Regions from separate parts of the Streptomyces sp. NPDC002730 genome, predicted to be linked through region 2. Evidence: riboswitches for the same ligand, from Rfam matches in the RefSeq annotation. Region 2 holds a riboswitch; the other holds the start of a gene.
The links. Region 2 has a riboswitch for cyclic di-AMP ahead of ACFYXH_RS25970 (C40 family peptidase). Riboswitches for the same ligand answer to the same signal wherever they lie in the genome.
Positions count from the first base shown of each region.

Region 1: another riboswitch for cyclic di-AMP. It lies ahead of ACFYXH_RS21135 (transglycosylase SLT domain-containing protein); the one in region 2 lies ahead of ACFYXH_RS25970 (C40 family peptidase).

Region 1 covers NZ_JBIAQG010000008.1:84,617-91,997, reverse strand. Annotated here, with positions in the region: gene hypD (hydrogenase formation protein HypD) at 1-182, opposite strand, end outside; gene ACFYXH_RS21155 (HypC/HybG/HupF family hydrogenase formation chaperone) at 179-502, opposite strand; gene hypF (carbamoyltransferase HypF) at 556-2,958, opposite strand; gene hypB (hydrogenase nickel incorporation protein HypB) at 2,955-3,719, opposite strand; gene hypA (hydrogenase maturation nickel metallochaperone HypA) at 3,723-4,118, opposite strand; cyclic di-AMP (ydaO/yuaA leader) riboswitch at 4,771-4,959, shown strand; gene ACFYXH_RS21135 (transglycosylase SLT domain-containing protein) at 4,964-5,770, shown strand; gene ACFYXH_RS21130 (hydrogenase maturation protease) at 5,919-6,467, opposite strand; gene ACFYXH_RS21125 (hypothetical protein) at 6,464-7,381, opposite strand, start outside.
Region 2 covers NZ_JBIAQG010000010.1:265,317-272,697, reverse strand. Annotated here, with positions in the region: gene bioB (biotin synthase BioB) at 1-642, opposite strand, end outside; gene ACFYXH_RS26000 (8-amino-7-oxononanoate synthase) at 788-1,933, shown strand; gene ACFYXH_RS25995 (DUF397 domain-containing protein) at 1,926-2,132, opposite strand; gene ACFYXH_RS25990 (helix-turn-helix domain-containing protein) at 2,146-3,003, opposite strand; gene ACFYXH_RS25985 (ATP-binding protein) at 3,282-3,713, shown strand; gene ACFYXH_RS25980 (LysR family transcriptional regulator) at 3,731-4,642, opposite strand; gene ACFYXH_RS25975 (LysE family translocator) at 4,725-5,354, shown strand; gene ACFYXH_RS25970 (C40 family peptidase) at 5,460-5,942, opposite strand; cyclic di-AMP (ydaO/yuaA leader) riboswitch at 5,946-6,130, opposite strand; gene ACFYXH_RS25965 (hypothetical protein) at 6,447-6,755, opposite strand; gene ACFYXH_RS25960 (ATP-dependent Clp protease proteolytic subunit) at 6,763-7,381, opposite strand, start outside.

The DNA of each region.
Region 1 (7,381 bases), on a different contig from region 2:
CCGGGTCCGTGGATCAATTCCACCTGGTCAGGGAGCAACTGGTCGATGCCGTGCCGGATGATCGTGTGCGTCTGTCCCCCGCAGACCTCCATCAGTGCCCACGGTCTGGTCACGGTGGAATGGATGTCATCGAGCAGGCGGCGCGCCAGATCCGGGTCCTGGAACTCGTCGATGTACTTCACTTCTTGGCCTCCTGGGGTGTGTCGGTGCCGGCGGCGGGCAACGGGGATCCGCCGGCTTGCGCCACCGGCTCCCACGGATCGCCGAACTCCTCCTGGAGCAACCCGAGCGTGGCAAAGAGCTCGAGGGTCTTCTTGGCCGACTCCTCGTCCAGGCGCTGCAGGGCGAACCCCACATGCACGATGGCGTACTCGCCGACCTGGAGGTCCGGCAGATACTCCAGGCACACCTCCTTGACGACACCGCCGAAGTCAACGCGGGCCATACGGGTGCCGTCGCGTTCCTCGATGTCCAGGACTCTCCCGGGTACCGCCAGGCACATGTCCTTCTCCTCGCTGTGGGTGTTTCGTCGCCCGGTCTCCCCGGGGCACGTCGTCAGTCGCCGCCTGCGCGCAGGGCCACGGCGGCATGTGCGGCCACCATCAGTTGACCGAGCGCCAGTCCCCCGTCGTTCGGCGGGACTTGGTGGTGGCGCAGGACGGTGAAGCCGTCCTCGCGAAGCGTCTGTGCGCACGCCGAGGAGAGCAGAGTGTTGGCGAAGACACCGCCGGTCAGGGTTACGGTGTCCAGTCCGCGCTCGTCTCGCGCCATGACGCAGATCTTGTGTACGAGATCGGCGACGGCCCGGTGGAAGCGCGCGGCGACAAGGGCCGGAGGTGTGCCCGCCCGTACGTCGTCGACGACTGCTGCCAGAACGGGTGCAGGGTCAGCGGCCACCGCAGCCCGACCATCACCCGGAGGCCGCAGGGCGAACGCGTAGCCGACGACGTCCTCGGCCGCCGCCGTCAGTGCGGCCGCCTCCAGCTCGATGGCTGCCTGGGCTTCGTATCCGGACTGATGGCAGACGCCCGCGAGCGAGGAGACGGCATCGAAGAGCCGCCCCATGCTGGACGTAGGCACACAGTTCAGGTTCCGCTCCAACTGGTGTTCCAGCACTCGGAGTTCGTCGGGAGGGCAGGCGGCAGTACAGGGAAGGTCCTGGGACCAGGCGATGCCGGCTGCGCGCAGATGTGCGAGTGCCATTCGGTACGGCCGGCGCACCGCGGCGTCGCCGCCCGGCAGGGAGACATAAGCGACGTGTCCGAAGCGGCTGAACCCGTCGTAGTCCGCCAGCAAGAACTCCCCGCCCCACACCGCCCCGTCGTCACCGTAGCCAGTGCCGTCGAACGCGACCCCGATCACGGGGCGGCTCCCGTCCAGTCCGTGCTCCGCCATCGCGGCGGCAACGTGGGCGTGATGGTGCTGGACCCGCACGACCGGCCGGCCGGCCGCGTGCCGGCCGGCCCACTGTCCGGAGCGATAGCCGGGATGCCGGTCGGCCGCCAACAGCTCAGGGTTCACCCCGGTGATCGACTCCAACTGTGTTTCGGCGCGCTCGAACGCCTGCTGTGTGGCGAGGTCGTCCATGTCTCCGATATGGGCCGACAGCCAGGCCCTGTGCCCTTCCGCGAGACAGAACGCGTTCTTGAGGTCGCCCCCGACAGCGAGGGCCGCCTGCACGGGTAGGGGCAGTACGACGGGCAACGGGGCGTAGCCACGAGCGCGGCGGATCATCAGCGGCTCCCCGTCGCACACCCGCACCACGGAGTCGTCGCACGGCACGTGGATCCCGCGGTCGTGCGTGAGCCAGGCGTCTGCCAGGTGCGCCAGCCGGGTCAGTGCGTCGGTGTCTTCGGTGACGATCGGCTCCCCCGCCACATTCCCGCTGGTCATCACGAGCAGGCACGGCCCGTCGGTATCGCCGGGCAGGCCGAGAAGCAGATGGTGCAGAGGTGTGTAGGCAAGCATCACGCCGAGATCGGGACTGCCGGGGGCGACCTCCTCCGATGGCCTCGGCAGTCCCGGCGGCACAGCGTCAGGCCGACGGCGCAGCAGGACGATGGGCCTGAGGCCGCCCGTCAGCAGGCTTCGCTCCTGGGGTCCCAGGTGCACAAGGTGCTCGATGTCGGCGATGCTCCTGGCCATCAGGGCGAACGGTTTGTTCCCCCGGGCCTTGCGGTGGCGCAACGTGGCCACGGCCCGGGAGTTGGAGGCGTCGCAAGCGAGGTGGTAGCCGCCGAGGCCCTTCACGGCGAGGATCGCGCCTTGGGACAGGAGCCTGCGGGCCTCGGTGATGGGGTCCTCGGCGGATACGGGCCGAGGCGCATCTTCCGTATTCGCTTGCGCCACGAGCAGACGCAGGCGGGGGCCGCAGGCGTGGCAGGCGACCGGCTGCGCATGAAAGCGGCGGTCGGCCGGATCGGCGTACTCCCGGGCGCAGTCGGCGCACATCGGGAAGCCGGCCATGGTCGTGTGGTCCCGGTCGTACGGAAGACCGCGGACGATCGTGAAGCGGGGGCCGCAGTGCGTACAGGTGATGAAGGGGTGGCGGTGACGCCGGTCGGCCGGATCGGCCAGTTCCGCGAGGCAGGCGGCGCAAGTCGCCATGTCCGGCGACACCAGGGTGCGCGCGGGTCCGCCCGTGGTGGATGCGGCGATGGTGAACCCGTCACCCCCGGTGGTGGGGACCTCCTGATGGTCGACGGACTCCACCCGCGCGAGAGGCGGCGCGTCCGCGGAGATGCGGGCACAGAAGAGAGCGACGTCAGCGGGTGGCCCTTCGACTTCCGCGACAACGCCCTCACCGGTGTTGGTCACATGGCCGACCAGGTCGAGCCCGGTGGCGAGTGTGTACAGGAACGGCCGGAACCCGACGCCTTGAACCACGCCCCGGACGGTGACCCGCCTGCGCTGCACCGCCTCCTCCGCGACGGCGGCAGCCGACTGCGGACCGCTCACGAGCCGGACTGCGCCATGGCGCCGGAGGCCGCCGTATGGGTATGCGTACCGTGTTCGTGGTGATGAAGATGCTCCTGACCGGCCATGACGGGCGCGTGGACCGGCCCGCCGTCCGCTGCCGCCGTCGCCCGGTCCAGCAACGCGCCGACGCCGTCGCCCCGACGCGCGGAGGTCAGCAGCACTTCCACCCCCGGGTTGACCTGCGCGACGTTCGCCCGGAACGCCGCCTCGTCGAACTCGACCGCCTCTGCGATGTCGGTCTTGGTCACCACCACCAGGTGCGCCAGACCGAAGGCGGTGGGGTACTTCAGCGGCTTGTCCTCCCCCTCCGTCACGGAGGCGAGCACGACCCGCAAGGACTCACCGAGGTCGTACGAGGCCGGACAGACCAGGTTGCCGACGTTCTCCACGAACAGCAGCCGGGTGTCCTCGGACAGCCATCCGTCCAGGTGCCGGCTCAGCATCCCGGCCTCCAGATGGCACAGACCGTCGGTCAGCACCTGCTTGACCGGGACTCCTGAACGAGCCAGGCGCACAGCGTCGTTCTCGGTGGCGAGGTCGGCGGTCAGGGCCGCGACCCGTACTCCCCGCTCCCGTGCCAGCAGCAGCTCGCCCTCCAGCAGCGCGGTCTTCCCACTGCCGGGGCTGGACAGCAGATTGACGATCGTGGTGCCGCGTGCGGCAAGTTCGGCGCGCAGCGTGTGCGCGGTCGCATCGTTCTTGGCGAGGACCGCCTGTTGCAGATCGACCACACGGCACATGCTTCAGCACTCCTCGAAAATGGGTTCACGGGCCCGTTCGTGCTCCTGGCCGTCCTCCCAGTGCACGCTGACGATCTGCAGTTCGCGGCCCGAGAGCAGCTCGGCGGTCGCCTCTCCGCACATCGGACAGCACAATTGCGGCGGCATTCCGACCGCCCATTCATCCGCGCACGGTTCGCAGCGGGCACGACCGGGCACGGACTCCGCGACCAACTCGGCACCTTCCAGAACGGTCCCGGCACAGGCCAGTTCGAAGCAGAAGGAGAGAGCGTCGGGGACCACTCCGGCCAACTCGCCGACCTGGAGCCGTACGGACGTCACCGCGGTGACACCGCCTGCTTCGGCCGCCGCCTGCTCCACCTGGCCGACGACAGCCAACGCGATGGACATCTCGTGCATCGCTCTCCGTCCTGGCACTGGCCGACCGCCGTCGAACGCTCTGGGCCCGGTGGGCGTCGCCCGCCCGCGCAAGCTGAGCGCTGGGGCCGTTCGGCACCATTACAGGCCGGGATACGGCGGCCGGGAGCCCGGCACGCCGACGCCACCCGGCCGCGTACACCGTTCGGGGCAGCGGCGGAAGCCGTACCGGTCTCGGGGTGCACGTCGCCACAGAACAGCCCGGCCGGAAGGGCGGCCCCGATTACCACCTAAACGGACAGAACGTATCTATAGGGCACTAATGCACGCATAGGTCGAATGTAGGGATTGAATACGCACTCCGGGAGCGCGATCCCGCTTCGAAGTGTCCGGAATGGGCGTTTGCTCGACATTGCTCCCGACATCCATTTTGCGGGAAATCGCGCGACTTGTCATGCATTTTCGCGGCGCCGCGGGGCAGACCGGTCCCACATCGAAGCCCGTGATATGGGTCACGTCCGTGACGCTGCGCGAAGGGCGCCGGCCTGGCTCAGTCCCGTGTCCCAGAAAGAAAGTTGAGTTTCCCGCCCTCGGTGGATCACGGGATTTTCCGCCGCAGAATCCGCCGCATGGATTGCAGTGGTGAATTCAGGGCTTGTTCCATCCAGCCCTTTTCGCTTACGGTCACCGCAATCCGGACGGAACGCCGAATCCTGCCGCCGTCCGGTAAAACCCACCCACTTACGTACGGCAGGAGCGGGGAACCCAGGTAAGCCGCCGATCCGGAATCCGGAACGGCTCGGGGTGAAGTCGCATTCCCACTGCGGCCGGGCATCTCCAGCCCGAACCCGACAGCTGACCTCGCAGGCGACGGAGAGGAACTCGCCATGCCCGCAAAGGGTAAGCATCGCCGTCCCAAGTCCAGCCCGATCACTCGGGGTTTCGCCGCTGCGGGCGCGGGAGGTGCCGCACTCGTCCTGCCGGTGATCGGCGCGACCACTGCCGGCGCGGCGCAGCCGACGGCGCATCCCTTCACAGCTGAAAAGGCTGTGGCGCCGGCCGTCGCGGGCACCACGCCCGTCGCTGTGAAGAAGGCCCTGCCCACCACCTATTCCGTCGTTGTGGGCGACTCCCTCTCCAAGATCGCACGGGCGCACTCCCTGAGCGGCGGCTGGATGCGGCTGTACAAGGACAACCGGCGGGCAATCGGTAGCAACCCTTCGCTGATTCACGCGGGTCTCAAGCTGTCGGTCGGCAAAAAGGCCAAGGTGACCCCCAACACGTCTTCTCCGGAGGATCGGGCCAGCCGCTCCGCGCAGAGGAGCACGCTGGCCACCAATAGCGCCGCCACCGCCGCGAAGCCCGCGACCTATTCGAACAACCTCGACGGCTGGATCAGGGAGTCGCTCGACGTCATGGCCAAGCACGGCATCCCCGGCTCGTACAACGGCATCCACCGGAACATCATGCGCGAGTCCTCGGGCAACCCGCTGGCCATCAACAACTGGGACTCCAACGCCGTGAAGGGAACCCCGTCCAAGGGGCTCCTCCAGGTCATCGACCCGACGTTCCGTGCCTATCACGTGCCCGGCACGTCGATGAACAGCTACGACCCGGTCGCCAACATCACCGCCGCGTGCAACTACGCCGCCGCGAGGTACGGCTCGATCGACAATGTGAACGGCGCCTACTGAGGCCCGGTCACCTCAGTCGCGTCACATCCTGCGGATGCGCAGATAGCGCATGAGGTCCGGCAGGGCCAGCCTGACGACGGCGGCCAGCGCAGTCGCGGCAGTAGCGGCGGCCGCGCCACCGATGATCGTCTTCTTCATGCTCTTCTCCTCACTTCGCAGCCTCGCCGACCGCAACCGGTGGCGCGGACGATTCCTGCTCGCCGTCCCGCAGCAAGCCCATGATCAGCCGTACGGCCTCCGGCACCGCGGCGGCCACGGCCGGACTGAGACCGATGCCTTCCTCCACCCCGGCGGGTTCGCATCCCACTACCAGGATGCGCCGCGGGGGCCGCGCGCCGGTGCCGGCGCAGAGGGTCTCCAGGAGAGCCAGGACCGCGTCGGGGGACATCCGGTGACCGTCCAGCAGCGCGTTCCGGGGCTCGATGCCGTTCGCGCCGTCGGCTTCGATCAGATACACCGTGCCGGGTTCGCCGCCGCGCGCCGTGGCATCGACCAGGACGAGCGTGTCGTAGCCGTCGAGAAGCTGATACGCCAGGTGTACGCCCCGTACGCCGATGTCCACGACCTCGGCGTGCTCCGGCAGCTGTTCCGCGGCCAGCCTGCGCACGGTCTCGACGCCGAAGCCGTCGTCGCCGAGGAAGATGTTTCCGACCCCGGCGACCAGAATCCGGTCGCTGTTCCGCTCAGGACGTGTCATGCGTCCTCCAGGGGGGCGACCTCGTCGGGCTGGAAGTACAGGAAGCGGCCCTGCTCGCGGCGGATGTCGGCTCCTGGATCGCCCTCGACGGTCACTGCCAGATGCACTGCCCCGTCCACGTCGTGCAGCACCGCCTCGACCCTGGCGCTGCGGCCGTGCAGGAACAGGTCCTGTGCGTCGGTGCGCCGCAGGCCCGGGCGCAGCAGCACGCGGCTCCCGGCCCCCAGCGACCGGCCGTCCACGACGACCCGGTCGCGGGCCGGGTCGAAGCCGGAGTCGCTCGCCGGGTCCCACCACGGGGTGCCCGGCGCCTCCACGCCGTATTCGTCGGTAAACCCGCGACAGGCGGGCGGCGGGGGTGCGTCCGACGCGTCGGGGCCGGTCACCTCCCGTAGCGCACGCACCGCACCGTGCAGGCGCTCAAGGACTTCAGGGGGCATCGAGTCGGCCAGGTCGATCACCGCGCCGGCCCGCTCGTCGGTGCCACGAGCCTCGCGCTTCTCCTCGTCGGTGAGGGCTGCGGTGCGCAGCGCGAGAATCTCGTCGATCTCGGTGGCGTCGTAGAGCGCCCCTGGGCTCTCCGGGGCGATGGCGGGGTGGTCCTCCAGGATGATCGGGGAAGACAGCACCAGGTCCGCGCGGCCGGGTTCGCCGGCGAGGACCGGCCAGGTGTGCAGGTTGCGGCAGGACGCAATCGCGCCCTTGGCCCACTCGGGCGGATCCGTCATCGACAGGAACGACCCGGCGCTGAGGCCCATCAGCAGATGTGCGGCCACCAGCGAGCGGGGCAGCGCCGCGTCACGGTCGGCCGTGCCGTCAGGCGGGCTCCAGCTGCTGGTGTTCTCCACGACAGCGGTCAGACGCATCACCCGGTAGGGACCGTCGAGGTCACGTGCGGACAGCCGCACGGCGCC
Region 2 (7,381 bases):
CGCGTCGCTCTCGCCCATGCCCGCGATCAGCCCGGAGCACGCGGAGAGACCCGCGGCCTGGGCCTGGTGCACCGTGTCCACCCGGTCGGCATAGGTGTGGGTGGTGGTGATGTCCCCGTATGTCCCCTCGGACGTATTGAGGTTGTGGTTGTACGCGTCGGCGCCCGCGTCCCGCAGCCGCTCCGCCTGCCCGTCGGAGAGCAGCCCGAGACAGGCACAGACCTCGACGCCCTCGTTCTGCTCCTTGATCGCCTCGATGGTCTTCGAGACCCGGTCGACATCCCGGTCCGTCGGGCCACGGCCGCTCGCGACCAGGCAGACCCGCTTCGCGCCCCCGGCCACACCGGCGGCCGCCGCCTGCGAGGCCTCATCGGGCTTCAGCCAGGTGTACTTGAGGATCTCCGCCTTGGACCCGAGCCGCTGGGAGCAGTACGAGCAGTCCTCGGGGCACAGTCCCGACTTCAGATTGACGAGATAGTTCAGCTTCACCCGCCGTCCGAACCACTGTCGGCGCACCTTGCCGGCCGCGGCCACCACTTCGAGCAGATCGTCGTCGGAGGTCGCCAGCACGGCGAGCGCTTCTTCACGGGTCGGCAGCTCGCGCCGCAACCCCTTCTCCACCAGCGTGTTCAGCAGGTCCATGGTCCAGATCCTGACGTATGGCACATGCCGCGGCCAAGGAGGAACTGCACAACAGAGCATGTTTGAGGTGTGTGCATGGCCACATCCGTTCCTCGAGCCGGTCCGGTTAGGGTCTGTGCGCTGCCTACAAAAGGACCGGACCACCATGCCCCAGGATCCTTTCGAGTGGATCGACGACGAGTCGCGCCGCCGTGAGCGCGCCGGCCTCGTGCGTACGCTCCGGCCGCGCGCCGCGGACTCCGAGCTGCTGGATCTCGCCAGCAATGACTATCTGGGCCTGACCCGCCGCCCGGAGGTCACCGAGGCGGCAGCCGAGGCGGCCCGCCGCTGGGGAGCGGGGGCCACCGGCTCCCGGCTTGTCACGGGCAGCACCGCACTCCACGCCGAGCTCGAGCGGGAACTGGCCGCCTTCTGCGGATTCGAGGCCGCCCTCGTCCTGTCGTCCGGGTATGCCGCCAACCTCGCCGCCGTGACCGCGCTGAGCAGCCGCGGCTCGCTGATCGTCTCCGACGCGGGCAACCACGCCTCGATCGTCGACGGCTGCCGGCTTTCGCGCGCGGAGACCGCGGTCGTCACGCACGCGGATGTCGATGCCGTACGCAAGACACTCGACGCGCACTCCGGGCAGCGGGCCCTCGCGGTCACCGACTCGGTCTTCTCGGTGGACGGCGACGCCGCGCCGCTGCCCGGCCTGGCCGACGCCTGCCGCGAGCACGGTGCCGCGCTGCTCGTCGACGACGCGCACGGTCTCGGTGTACTCGGCGATGGCGGCCGCGGAGCGCTGGCCGCCGCAGGCATCGCGGGTCACGACGGCGTCGTCGCCACGCTGACCCTGTCCAAGTCCCTCGGCAGCCAGGGCGGAGCGGTCCTCGGCCCGGCGCGGGTCATCGATCACCTGGTCAACACCGCGCGCACCTTTATCTTCGACACGGGCCTGGCTCCCGCCGCGGCGGGAGCCGCCCTGGCGAGCCTGCGGTTGCTGGGCCGCGAGCCCGAGCTGGCCGGCCGGGCCCGCGCGGTCGCCGGGATGCTTCACCGCAGGCTGTCGGAGGCCGGGCTGACCGCCGCACGTCCGGACGCGGCCGTGGTCTCCGTGCGGGCGCCGTCACCGGAGGCCGCTCTGCGCTGGGCCGCCGACTGCCGTACCGCCGGGCTTGTCGTGGGCTGCTTCCGGCCGCCGTCGGTGCCCGACGGCATCTCCCGTATCAGGCTCACGGCCCGGGCGGATCTGACGGATCAGCAGGTCGAGTCGGCGATCGCCACGATCACCGGGACTGCGCCGGTCAGTTGACGCTCCCTTCGTGGAGCGCGCCGAGGAAGCGCGACCAGGCCGCCGGGGAGAAACACAGCGCTTGACGTTCGATGTTCTTCGAGTCCCGTACGGCGAGAGTGTCGTCGGGCAGCCGGGCCGCCTCGACGCAGTTGTTCATTCCCGTGCTGCGGCTGCTGCGCCGCCACGTTGAGCCGTCCTGTACGAGGCAGTCGGACATGGGGGGTGCCTCCCTACGAGCCGTCACTGATCCGGGCGATGAGATCCAATGAGTCCTCGGGTGCAAGGGCCCGCGCCTGCATCGCGTGGAAGGCGGCGCAGTACACCTCGAGGTCTTCCTTCCGCTCGAGGTAGAGGCTACTCGTCAAGTGGTCGAGAACAACCACGTCCAGATCAGAAGTGTTCGGAAAAGAGAAAATAACGAAAGGACCCGTGAGGCCGACATAGCCGCCGACCGAGAACGGCAGTACCTGCAGCCGCACATGGGGCAGTTGTGCCGTCTCCGCCAGCCCTCGCAATTGTTCGCGCATCACCTGCCGGCCCCCGACCTCGCGCCGTAGCACCGCCTCGTCGAGCACCGCGCTCAGCTCCAACGGCTTCTCCGCGCGGAGTACCGACTGGCGGGTCAGCCTCACCTCCACCAGCGAGTTCACCGTCGTGGCGGGCAGATCCGCCAGTGCCGCCCGGGTCACCGCGCGCGCATAGTCCGGGGTCTGCAGCAGCCCGGGCACCACCGAGGTCTCCAGCGTCCGCGCGGCGCAGGCCTGGTCCTCCAAACTGATGAAGTCCCGGTACTCGGGCGGGAGCAGCCCGCGGTACGCATGCCACCAGCCGCTGCCCATGCCGTCGGCCGCACCCGCCAAGGTCTCGAGCAGCGTGCGCAGTTGAGGATCAGCCACTGTGTACACATCCAGCAGCAGGGTCACATCCGACGCCTTGACCCCGCTGATACCGGTCTCGATCCGGCTCACCTTCGACTGGTGCCAGCCGGCGAGTTGTGCGGCGTCCCGGCTGGTGAGGCTCGCGGCCAGGCGCAGCCTCCGCAACTCCTCGCCGAGCTTGCGGCGGCGTACCGCGGGACCGTGCTGCATCGCCCGCTCCTTCCCGTCCTTCCGGCTTGCTGTCCTTCCGGCTGTACTTCCGTCGCACTGACCTTCCGGCCGGGACCAAAGTGCGGGTCTCTGCCCAAATACGGTCTCGCGTAGCAGAGTTCACTGCTTCGAGCGACAGATATATGCATATCTTGGTGGATCGCCGCCCTCGACGGCACGATCAGTGGCACTCTGGCGCGAAGCGCAATCCGTGGCCGCCCTCGCATTTCATCCGCTACGAGTCGGAGCCGGCCCGGTGGGAAAGGGACAGCGTCGCCATGGCAGACCATCAGGAAGCCTCCGTCACCCTGCCGAGCGATCCAGCCTCGGTCTCCGCCGCCCGGAGATACGCCACAGACGTCATCGCCGAATGGGGTCTGCCCATCGAGACCGAGGCCGTCGACACGGTGCGGCTGATCGTGTCCGAACTCGCCACCAATGCCGTCCAGCACACCTTCGGCCAGTCGCCGACCTTCACCGTGGACCTCCGTCTCGATCGGGACGAGCAGCTTCGCATCGGCGTCACCGACAGCCACCCGCGCTGGCCGCAGCGGCTGCCCGCAGCCGTACGCCAGGACAACGGCCGCGGCATGGTGATCATCCGCAGCCTGACCGCCGAGTGCGGCGGAGAGCTCTCCGTCGCACCGACCCCCGAGGGCGGCAAGACCGTGTGGATCGCCCTGCCGTGGATCGTCCCGGTCCAGAACTGATCACCGCTGTCCGGCAGTCAGCTCCCCGCGCGGCCGAACGCGCCACGCAGCAGAGCCCGCAGCGAATCGGCCGCGGGAGACGATTCCTCGCCCCGATGTGCGACCGAGATCGTCCGTCGGAAGTCCGCCGGCTCCAACTGCCGTACACCGAGCGGCGTCGCGGCCATCGCGGCGACCATCTCCGGCACCACCGCCACGCCGAGCCCCGCACTGACCAGCGCGCACACCAGCGCATAGCCCGGTGACTCGACCACCACAGCGGGAGTCGCCCCGGCCCGCGCCAACGCTCCTTCCACGCCCTTGCGCGGCGGATGCGAGGGTGCGCTGCTGATCAGCGGCTGTCCTGCGAGATCGGCCACCGGCAGCCTGCTCGAGCCGCCCGCCAGCGCATGACCGGGCGCCGTCACCAGCACCAACTCCTCCACGAGCAGTGGTTCCAGAACCACCCCCGACGGCGGTGGAGCCGGCTCGGCCGGTTCGTACGCATGCGTCAGCGCCAGATCGACATCGCCGGCCGCCACCGCCAGGACCCCGCCCGGCGGCTCGTACTCCGCGACGGTCAGTTCCACATCCGGATGGGCCCGGCGGAAGGCGCTCAGAACCGGCGGCAGCAGATGGATGCCGACCGTGGTGAAGGTGCCGACGCGCAGGCGTCCGCCGGAGAGACCGGCCAGCCGCGCCAGCTCGTGCCGTGCCCGGTCCATCTCGTCCAGCACTCGGCGGGCCCGTGCTGCCAGCAGCTCGCCCGCGGCGGTCAACCGTGCCCCGCGATGGTGCCGCACCAGCAGGGTCGCCCCCGCCTCCCGCTCCAGCTTGGCCAGCTGCTGGGAGAGCGCGGGTGCGGTGTAGCCCAGTCGGGCGGCGGCGCGGGTGATCGAACCGGCCTCCGCGACCGCCACCAGCGCCGCCAGCCGCGTCGGGTCGTACATGCCACCTCTTAAGCATTGCTTTAGGCAGACCATGAAGATTGCAAGTACACGTTAAGGCCTGTGCAGGTCCAGGATGGCGGGCATGGACGCACAACTGGTTGCTTTCACCGGGGTCGCCGCGGGCATGGTCGCCATGCCGGGCGCGGATTTCACCGTCGTCGTACGCAACGCCCTCGCCTCCCGGCGTGCGGGTGTGGCCTGCGCCGTCGGTGTCGCGGGTGGACTGCTGGTGCACACCGCGCTGGCGGTCGCGGGGCTCGCGGCTGTGCTGGTCGCCGTGCCGGTGCTGTACCGGACGCTACAGATCGCGGGCGGGGCCTATGTGCTCTATCTGGGTGTACGGGCGGTGCGCGGCGCACTGCGTCCGCAGCTTGCTGCGCAGGACCCGGAGGGGCAGCCGGCCGGCGGCACGGGGCGCAGTCTGCGGCAGGGCTTCCTCACCAACGTCCTCAATCCAAAGGCGCCGGTGCTCTTTCTCAGCCTGCTCCCGCAGTTCGTGCCGGACGGCGTTCCGGTGCTGACGCGCACCTTCCTGCTCGCCGCCATCGTCGTCGTCATGGCTCTGCTCTGGTTCCCGCTGGTGGCACTGCTGGTGGACCGCCTCGGTCAATGGCTGCGCCGCCCGCGCACGACCCGGGCCGTGGAAGGCGTCACCGGTGGGGCCCTCACTGCGCTGGGCGTGACGCTGCTGGCCGAGCCGCTGGCGCACTGAGCCTTCGGCCGGCCCGGTCCGCCGGTCGCCGACAACCGTCGACGACCGGCGGACCGTGAGCGATCAGCCGAGAGCGGCGAGACGTGAGCGGTGAGCCGCCGGTCGTCAGCGCACCCGGCCGTACCAGACGCGCTTCGTCCAGATCTTCTCCAGCCGCACCACGCTGCCGGTCTTGGGCGAGTGCCAGATCTTGCCGCCGCCGGCGTAGATCCCCACGTGGTAGACGGAGCTTCCGGAGTGGAAGAAGACCAGGTCCCCGCGCTGCCGGGAGGCGGCCGAGACATGCTTGGTCCTGTTGTACTGCTGCTGGGCGGTGCGTGGCAGCTTCTTGCCGACGTTCTTGTACGAGTAGAGCGTCAGGCCCGAGCAGTCGAACCGGTGCGGGCCCGTGGCGCCGTACCTGTACGGCGATCCCCTCTTCGATGCGGCCACTTTGAGTGCCTTGCTCGCATAGGCCGTGGCCGCGTTGGCTTCGGTAGTGGCGCCCGGCGCCACCAGTGTGCCGCCGACGGCGGCAAGAGTCAGGGCCGATACGGCACCCGCCCGGGACATCATGGTCAGAGACGGGACATGAATCTGCGCAGTCATGCGCAACCCTTCGTCAACCGCCTGTGAAGGATGACCTGTCGGGTTCGGACGGACGAAGATGCCCGGCCGCTGATGCGGCTTCACCCCTAGGGACGACCGGACTGCCCGGCCACCCCGTCCTGCTTGGGTCCTCCACTCCTGCCGATGCACTTCTGTCGACCAGACATCCGGAGCGGCGGCAGGACTCAGCGTCCGCCCGGACCGCCCCGCCGAGGTGGCGGGGGCTTGTCGTCCCAGGGATCTTGACTCATGCCATGCCGGATTTCCGTGCGAAACGACGGTATGTGAGTCTCGTCACCCCTGACCTGTTCGGGTGGACAGGGCCGTTTCGGTGATCGGTCCGCGACGCCTGACGAACGCCCCACCAGCAGCGGAACGGCCTATTCCGCTAGATCGGTAGTCGGGTTGCGCAAGTTGTGCGGTACCGCCGTTTGGATCGCGACTACACCGAATGAGGGAGGCTACGCGGTACCCCGATGGCGGTAGACGGGAGTGGAGGATCCGTCAACTCATGGAAGCGGGCGGCATCGTCACCCGGCCCGCCCTGCGCTCGCCGTCGAGCACCCTGAGCGCTTCGGCGAGTGTTGCCGCATGCACTTCGCTCTCGCCGCGCATATGCATCAGCGTCAGCGCGTCCTTGAGCGCGGCGGCCCGGCCGAGCAGGGCCTGTGCCGCGCGCAGTGCGCCGTAGGTGTGCGTGGCGCGGGCCGGGTTGATCCGCCCCAGCAGATCGACGACCTCGAGATAGCTGTCGATGAAGTCGGCCTCGGCGCGGGTCAGCGCGGGCAGCGGCGGCAGTTCGGGTGGCAGCATCGGGCGCTCACCGCGCACCGGGGTTGATGAGCGAGGTCTTGCGGTTCTTGATGACGTGGTCCACCAGGCCGTACGCCTTGGCGTCCTCGGCGTCGAAGATCTTGTCGCGCTCCAGGTCGGCGGCGATCCGCTCCGGGGTCTGGCCGGTGTGACGTACGAGCATCCCGGCGAGTTGGGCACGCAGCCGCAGCAACTCCTGTGCCTCGATCTCCAGATCGGACGGCTGGCCCCGCAACTGCTCCTCGATGGCGGGCTGCTGGACGACGATCCGGGCGCCGGGCAGCGCCATCCGCTTGCCCGGGGCGCCGGCGGCGAGCAGCAGTGCGGCGGTTGAGGCGGCCTGGCCCAGGCAGGTCGTCTCCACGTCACAGGTGATCACCTGCATCGTGTCGTAGATCGCGGACATGGCGCTGAGCGAGCCGCCGGGGGAGTTGATGTACAGGCTGATGTCCCGGTCCGGGGCGGCGTACTCGAGATGCAGGAACTGCGCGATCACGTCGTTGGCGGAGGTGTCGTCGACGGCGGTCCCGAGGAAGATGATCCGCTCCTCGAGCAGCTTCGAGTACGGGTCGCGGGTGCGGGATCCCGCACTGGTGCGCTCGGTGAACTCGGGCAGGACGTAGCGG